Regions from separate parts of the Ensifer sp. ENS02 genome, predicted to be linked through region 1. Evidence: riboswitches for the same ligand, from Rfam matches in the RefSeq annotation. Region 1 holds a riboswitch; the other holds the start of a gene.
What was found. A riboswitch is a leader RNA that binds a small molecule or an ion and turns the genes downstream of it on or off. The one in region 1 is predicted to bind cobalamin.

Region 1 (4,197 bases):
GGTACCGTGCTCGAACGTCCGATGTCGCTGGAAACCGCCCGCGCCGCCTAAGCGCATCAGTCGATCTGCGCTGTTAACGCAAACCGTCGCTTGTCGTTGCACGATCACCGACAAGCTCTATGATGGAGGCGAAACAGGAATGCCGCTGGCAGCCACCCGCAGAAGGTCGGCGCCGACCTGGCAACAGGAAGAGACTTTCGCCCGTGTTCACGCGCATGAAACACGTCGCTGCGGCCCTTGTGCCTCTGGTTCTGATCGGTGCCGGTCCGTCACTGGCATCGACGGCCTGCGACCGACTGAACGCGCGGCTCGCGCAACTGCCTGACTACGTCGCCAGCAATGCCGATGCGCGCGACTACGCAAGCGCGATCTCGCGGCAGAATATCGAGCTGCGGCGGGCAAAGAACGACCGCCGCCGCGCGGGTTGCGGTGGCGGCAACGCCATTGGCTTCGACGGCGGCGACCCCGACACCTGCTACGGCCTCAACAGCCTGATCGCCGAGATGGAAGACAATCTGCGCATGCTGAAGTCCGAGCGCGAGCAGATCGTCGCCGGCGGCAGCGACGACAGCCGGCGCCGCATCCTCGCCGCGCTGGAGATCAACGGTTGCTATGGTGACCGCGAGGAGTTCGCAAGCGTGGAACCGGACGTGCCGGAAAGCCACCGCAACATCGTTGCCGACCTGCCGCCGGAAGACGCCTACGGCCCGATGCTCGGCCGAGGCGAAGACGGCTACGCACCGCAGGAGCGCTACTATAGCGGCACGCTCAGAACCATGTGCGTGCGTACCTGCGACGGCGCCTTTTTCCCGGTTTCTTCAGATGCGACGCCGGCCGATTTCCCGCGCGACGAGCAGGCCTGTCGGGCGCGCTGTCCGGGGGCTGAGACCGAGCTCTATTTTCACGACCTCAACACGGAAGAGAGCGACAAGATGGTCTCGGCCGTGACCGGCCGTCCCTATACCGAAATGCCCAACGCCTTTGCCTATCGCACCCGCGCTGTCGGAAAACCCGGCCAGTGCGGCTGCCAGATATCGCAGACCGCCTCGACCACACCGAAGGCAAACGGAACGAAGATCGGTGACGACCAGTCGTCGATCATCGTCATCGAGACCAAGAAGCCGGAAGCGGCGAGCAATACCGCCAAGGCGCCGGCCGAAGAGCGGCCTTATGATCCGTCGAAGAACAAGGTTCGCGTCGTCGGCCCGACCTACCTGCCGCAGGAAGAAACCGCCATCGACCTCAAGCATCCGAAGGGACCGGCCTATCAGCCGGTCCAGAATTGATCGGACGAGGCCTTACGCCTTCTCCTTGCTGCGTCCCCATCCGTCTTCGAAAACCAGCTCGTCGAGCGGCAGGCGCTGGCGCCAGCCCTTCACGGCGAGTTCCGGCTGCTGATAGAGGCGATCGACATAGCCGAGGCAGAGCCAGGCAACGATCTCGATATGATCTGGGATGCCGAGAATCGCCTTGATCTCGGCCTCGTGGAAAATGCTCACCCAGCCGACGCCCACCCCTTCGGCCCGCGCAGCAAGCCAGAGGTTTTGCACGGCGCAGACGGTGGAATAGACGTCCATCTGCGGATTGTGGGTGCGCCCGAGTACGACGGCACCGCCGCGCGTGCGGTCGCAGGTGACACAGATGCTGAGCGGCGCCTTGCGGATGCCTTCCAGCTTCAGCGCACGGTACTTGGCCTGTTGTTCCGCCTCGAACATCAGCGCGGCCTCGTCATTGGCGCGGCGAAACGCCTGCCAGACGCGCTCACGCGTTTCTTCCGCCCGCACCAGCACGAAGTTCCACGGCTGCATGAAGCCCACGGACGGGGCGCTGTGCGCAGCGGCCAGCAGGCGCAAGATCAGATCATCCGGCAATGGCGCGGGCAGGAATTCATCGCGCACGTCGCGACGTGTCTCGATGGCACGGTAGACGGCCTCCCGCTCTGGCAGCGAAAAGGCGCCGGCAGCCGCAAGGCCGCCTTTCGGTTCAGTCAGCATCGTTCGATCCCCAACAATGCGAAAACCTCCCGCCGTCCACGCGGGGTTCGGTCTATCTCGCCAGGCCGGTCTTCTGACTTCGGTTCAACCGATCACCTCGCCTTCCCAGATCGATTGAAGATCCAGTGGCAAAACCTTGAATCAATTCAAGGCTCTCTTAGACGCGATCGTCCCCGTCACAGCGTTGGGCACGTTCCGGAATGACACCGGATTCCCGATTCTCCCGCTTTCGCGGGCACCTGACGACGGCACTAAGTGCACAGCCGTTTGAGAAAGACAAGCGGCGCCAACCCGGTCGAGACATGGCGCGCCACTTTCCGCCGGCTACTGTCGAGCTTAGTCGTTTGCCTCCGCCTCAAAGCGGAGCGACCGGATGCGGCGAGCCGTCATAGGCGCCCCAGACCGACTGATCGAAGCAAATCACCGATCCGGTCATCAGCCCGGACTCGGCCGACGACAGATAGGCGCAGGCCCGCGCCACTTCGGCCGGATCGACGAGCCGACCGAAAGGCTGGCCGGCCGCCGCCTTTTCAAGCCAATCGGCAGCCGCGCCATGAAACTCGCGCTGGATGCGGTCTTCGCCTTCGGACGCCATCCAGCCGATATTCAGGCCGTTGACGCGAATGCGGTTGCGAAGAAGCGCATAAGCCGTGTTTTTGGTCAGCGTTTCGAGGGCGCCTTTCGACGAACAATAGGCGGCAATGAACGGCTGGCCGGCCATCGCCGACATCGAGCCGATGTTGACGATCGTGCCCTCGGTCTTCTCCCGCCGCATGATCTTCACCGCCTCCTGCATCAGGAAGAACGGCGCGCGCACATTGATCGCGAACATGCGGTCGAAGAGTTCGGGCGTGGTATCGAGGATCGTGCCACGGTTGGTAATAGCTGCGGCGTTGACCAGCGCATCGACCCGGCCGAATTCCGCGTCGCAAGCGGCGACCACCTTGCGGGTGTCCTCTACTTTTTCCAGATCGGCCTCGACATAGACGACTTTCGCGCCGCTTGCCTTGCCGATCTGCTCGGCCTTCGCCCGCCCCTTGGCGGCGTTGCGGCCGCAGATGACGATGCCTTCAGCGCCGCGCTCGGCGAAAAGGCCAGCAATCGTCGCGCCCAGTCCCTGCGTACCACCGGTGACGATGGCGATCTTGCCTTGCAATTGTCCACTCATCGAATTCCTCCCTTGGAAATGATCGTTTGAAACGGCTGCGGCTCCCGGCTGAAACACACCGGGAGCCTGTCAAATTGTAACTCGCTCGTCAGCTCAGCTTGCGCTTCGCCTGCGCCTCCAGCACCGAGAGAAACTCTTGTTCGCCCGTCCCCGCAGTGAGAGCCTCGCGCATCAACTGCGCCTGCGTCTTCGGCGCCAACCCGCCGAGTGGCGGATCCCGGTCGAGATTGGTGGGGAACGAATAGCCCTCGGCACAGGAGGAGATCGCGTTGGCCGCTTCCGCCTGCGTCAGCGTCCCGCCCGCCAGCAAGGCCCGCAAGGCCGGATAGAGCGTCGCGCTCATGGTCAGTCGGTCAACGGTTTCCATTGCGCGACCGAAGGCCGAAGACACCTGCAGCAGGTTGGCCACGCGGCGGATATCCCGGGAGCGGTTGGTGCCGGCGGCATGGAAGAGCGCCGGGTTGAAGAAGACAACGTCGCCCTTTTCGAGGGGAAGCTGCACGTGGTGTGCGTCGAAATAGGCGCGGAATTCCGGCCGGTTGAGCGCCAGATAGCCCGGCACATAGGTTTGGCTATAGGGCAAGAACAGCGTCGGTCCGCTTTCGAGCGGCATGTCGCAATGGGCAACCGCCCCCTGCAGCGTCAGCACCGGTGAAAGCTTGTGCACATGCGCCGGATACTGCTCGATCACGGCCGCGGTCTGGAAGCCGAGGTGATAATCGCGGTGCGCCGATTGCGCCGCACCGCCAGGATTGACGCGATTGACCTGCGCCGTCATCTGGTAGTTCGGCCCGAGCCAAGCCTCGCTGACGAGCGCTATGACGGCATTGCCGTAATAGGAGGCGAAATTCTCCGGCGCGTTCAGGCAGTGCTTTTCCAGCGAGTTCCAGATGCGGTCATTGGCGCCGGGTTTGGCGAAGTGATCGCCGCCGCCGCTGTTGCTGCGATGTTGCTCTTCGATGATGGCGTCAAAGACCCCGCTTGCGACGTCGATTGCTGTCGTATCGGCAAAGGCGCGCTTGAAAACCGCCACGC
Region 2 (4,197 bases), 230 kb from region 1:
CCCCAGATATAGGTCACCGCATAGGCGATCGGGATCTGGTCGGCAAAGGTCTTGGCCTGCTCCGGCGTCAGCCCGAGCGAATTGATCTGGTCGGTCGCAACCCCGATTGCAGCCGAGATCGTCTGCGAGCCGGCATACATGCCGGCGCCATAGCCGAGCGGCAGCCCGGCAATCAGCGCGCAGAGATAGGGAACGACGAGGCACAGCACCAGCACGGAGAGCGCAAAGGCGATCTGTTTCGGTCCATCGGTGCTCAAGCCCCGCACGAATTGCGGCCCGACGCCGTAGCCGACGGCGAAGAGGAAAATCAAAAACAGGGTGGATTTCAGGTCGCCGGAAACCTGGATACCCAGCTGTCCGATGAGAACGCCCGCAAGCAGCGTGGCGGTGACATTTCCAAGGTTGAACCCCGCGACCTTGATCGGACCGATGAGGAAGCCGATGCCGAGGGCGAGGAAGACGGCGACAGGCGGATAGGTCCGAAGCGTGTCGACGAAGAAATCAATGGGATTCACTGATGCTATTCCCCTCTGAAAGTTGAGTTGCCGTCACTTCATTTCGGGATCTGCGCGGCTAAGTTGAGCTTGTTTCCGAGGCTTGTCGATGCCCAATCTTAATCCCGGCAATTGTCGCTTCGGTCGTCGAAATTCTCAACGGGCATAGGGTTACGTGAGCGTAACGTATGTTACATTTCAGCGTTTTTACTTGGGGTTGGGGATCGAGGCCGCCGCGATGTGTCGGTCGCATTCGATCGCAAGACCGCGGCACTGGCCCGGATCGCGATGGCACTTCAACTCTGGTGTTGTAATTCGTAACGTTATCTCCCAACGTGAGGCATGAGGCGTTTTCTCTTGGTTATGCTTGGAAAAGTTGCTGGGCACGGAACGGCGCGTCTTGCTGCTTGCGATAGGGGCGTCAGAACTTCGAGGGCTTGAGAAAAAAGCGGTGTCGTCTCCGCAAGGCGGCCGGTTCGTAAGGTGACGAGGAGGGGAAGCAATGATGGACGAGGTTATCCGAAGGCTCGGCGCACTTGGCGTTCAGCTCCCGACGCCGCCGAGGCCGCTCGGCGCCTACCGCGCGGTGATCGAGGCGGGTGAGATGCTTCATGTTTCGATGCAGGGGCCATTGCTGGACGGGCGCTTCGTGCATACGGGGCTGCTCGGGCGCGATGTGACCATCGACGAGGGGCGCAAGGCCGCAGAGTTGGCAGTGCTCAACGCGCTGGCGCAGATCCATGAGCATCTCGGCCGTTTCGAGCGTATTCGCCAGATCGTCCGGCTGGAGGGACATGTCGCCTGCACTGAGGATTTCCTGGAGCACCCGAAGGTACTCGACGGTGCTTCCGAGCTTCTGGCGGCCGCCTTTGGCGAAAGGGCTGGCCATGTTCGCTCCGTCTGCGGCGTGCGCAACCTGCCGGGCAACGCCTCTGTCGCGGTGACGCTGACGGCCGAACTCTTGCCGCCGGAGTTCTGAGGTAGCACGGCACGTCTTTTAGCGTGGTCGCTATCGCGGGCGTCGGATTGTGTCCGGCGCCCAATTTTCGACTTGCGCTACGTAATGTTATTTTATAACATGCCTCGCATGACGAAACGCCGCATGTTGATAGATCCCTCCCGCCTGTGTCGTGCGGTTGTCTCATCCGCCGATTCATGCGAGGAAGGCGTTGATGGTGCTGCGTCCGCGACAATGCGGAAGCGGCTGAAAAGGGAACACGGAACGGACGACCCTGATGGGGCCGAGACCGTGGCTGCCCCCGCAACTGTGAGCGGAAAGCGCATTCACACCATGTCACTGGTCGAAGACCGGGAAGACGTGGATGCGCCACGACCCGCGAGCCAGGAGACCTGCCATCGAACCGATCAACCACAACGGACGGGGTGTTCCGATGGAAAAGAACTGGCTTTCATACGACGGTTTTCCGTCCTCTTGCCGTTTCGCCATCTCTTGCCGTCAGTCCGGCGGAGGGCAGGAATGGCTGAGCCGAATTTCCGACAGCACAAGATAACGGTCTGCACCGATTGCCGCTTCACCGGCGGCCCATGCGTGCCCGGTGCCGAGCTGATCAAGCGGCTCAACCTGAGCATCGCAGCGCTCGGCGCACCGCTCGATCGCGACTTCTCGATCGCCGGAACGGTCTGCATGGCGGCCTGCACGCGGCCCTGCACCATCGCCTTCCAGGCGACGGGGAAGGCGACCTATCTCTTCGGCGACGTCTCGCCGGAAGAGGACATCGACGATCTCGTGCGCTTTGCCACAACCTATGCCGAGCGTGGCGATGGCATGACGCGGGCCGCGGAAAGGCCGCGCGGGCTGAAAGGCAAGACGCTTGCCCGCATTCCCGCGGCGATGCTCGTCTCCGAAGATCTCGGCGGGCACTTCCAATGAGGTCGCGCAGAGGAACGAACCCATGAGCTGCAACGCAACGGGTGCAGCCCTCACGGTCGAGGGCCTTCGCTGGGGGCCGCGTTCGGGCCTGACGCTGGTCAACGACATCGGCTTTGCGATCGCGGCCGGCAGCCGGCTTGCGATCCTCGGGCCGAATGGCGCCGGCAAGACCTCGCTTCTGCGCTGCCTCTACCGGGCGGTGCAGCCGAACGCCGGCCGTGTTTCGGTCGATGGCGTCGATCTCTGGTCGATCTCGGCGCGCGAGGCGGCAAGGACAATCGCCGTCGTCTTGCAAGAGATGCCCGGCGATTTTCCCTTCAGCGTGCGCGACGTCGTGATGATGGGACGCATTCCGCGGCGGGAGGGCCTGAGCGGCTGGAACGATTTCGACCGCGAGCGGGTGCAGCATGCGCTCGCGCATCTCGATCTCGCCCATCTTGCCGGTCGCCAGTTCTCGACGCTTTCGGGCGGTGAGAAGCAGCGGGTGCTGATCGCCCGCGCGCTGGCACAGGAACCGCGCATCATCATCCTCGACGAGCCGACGAACCATCTCGACATCCGCCACCAGCTCGAAATCCTCGAGCTCTTGCAAACGCTGAAGCTGACGATCGTCTCGACGCTGCACGACATCAACCTCGCCGCCGAGTTTGCGACAGATGTCGCGATCTTGACCGCCGGGCGGCTGACGGCCTTCGGCCCGCCCGAAGAGGTGCTCAGCCCCAGCGAGCTTTCGGCCGCCTTCGGCGTCACCGCCACCGTTCACAATGCCGCTGCCGGCGGCGCCCGCTTTTCCTTTTCACTTCCTCGACAGGGATCGATTTCATGAAGATCAATATTGCCCCATTTTCCCTTCTTTTCGTGCTTGCCGCCGCCACGCCGGCGCTTGCCTATCCGGTCACCGTCAAGAGCTGCAACCGCGAGGTGACCTTCGACGCGGCGCCGAAGCGGGCGATCGCCAACGACGTCAACCTGGTGGAGATGATGCTGGCGCTGAGGCTCCAGGACCGCATGGTCGGCTATACCGGCGTTTCCGGCTGGAAGACGCTGGACGAGAAGCTGCGCGAAGGCGTCAAGGAACTGCCGGAGCTTTCGGAGAAATATCCGACCAAGGAAGTGCTGCTCAACGCCGATGCCGACTTCCTCTTTGCCGGCTGGAACTACGGCATGAAGGTCGGCGGCGAGGTCACGCCCGAGACATTGGCGCCCTTCAAGATCGGCGTCTACGAGCTGACCGAATCCTGCATCCACGTGATGGCCAAGCAGAAGCCTGATATGAACGACATGTTCGTCGATCTTCTCAATCTCGGCCGCATCTTCGGCGTCGAGGATCGCGCCGAGACGCTGGTTGACGGCTATCGTCGCCAGCTTGCCGAGATCACCAAGGCGAACGCCGGCAAGGCTAACCCGACGCGGGTCTTCGTCTATGATTCCGGCGAAGAGAAGCCGTTTACTTCCGGCCGCTTCGGCATTCCGACGGCGATGATCGAGGCCGCCGGCGGCGCCAACATCATGGACGACGTGGAAAAGAGCTGGGTGGAAATCTCTTGGGAACCGGTGATCGAGCGCAACCCGGAAGTGGTGGTCATCGTCAACTACGGCGAGGTGAAGGCCGAGGACAAGATCGCCTTCATGAAGAACAATGCGGCCTTCAAGAATGTCGATGCCGTCAAGAACGATCGCTTCGTCGTGCTCGATTATGTCGAAGCGACGCCAGGCCCGCGCAACATCGACGCCATTGCCAGGCTTGCCAAGGCCTTTCAGGGCGAGGGCCTGTAAGCGATGCTGGCTGAGGATGCGTCGCCTGGTCCCGTC

Region 2: it holds a riboswitch for cobalamin, as region 1 does, so the genes downstream of both, IB262_RS02670 (DUF1636 domain-containing protein) here and bluB (5,6-dimethylbenzimidazole synthase) in region 1, are expected to answer to the same signal.

The regions. Positions count from the first base shown of each region.
Region 1 covers NZ_JACVAO010000001.1:753,509-757,705, reverse strand. Annotated here, with positions in the region: gene IB262_RS03835 (acyl-homoserine-lactone synthase) at 1-51, shown strand, start outside; gene IB262_RS03830 (DUF2865 domain-containing protein) at 216-1,286, shown strand; gene bluB (5,6-dimethylbenzimidazole synthase) at 1,299-1,994, opposite strand; cobalamin riboswitch at 2,040-2,252, opposite strand; gene IB262_RS03820 (SDR family oxidoreductase) at 2,350-3,162, opposite strand; gene IB262_RS03815 (phytanoyl-CoA dioxygenase family protein) at 3,251-4,197, opposite strand, start outside.
Region 2 covers NZ_JACVAO010000001.1:519,691-523,887, forward strand. Annotated here, with positions in the region: gene aspT (aspartate-alanine antiporter) at 1-515, opposite strand, end outside; gene IB262_RS02665 (RidA family protein) at 997-1,473, shown strand; cobalamin riboswitch at 1,651-1,867, shown strand; gene IB262_RS02670 (DUF1636 domain-containing protein) at 1,972-2,385, shown strand; gene IB262_RS02675 (ABC transporter ATP-binding protein) at 2,408-3,211, shown strand; gene IB262_RS02680 (ABC transporter substrate-binding protein) at 3,208-4,161, shown strand.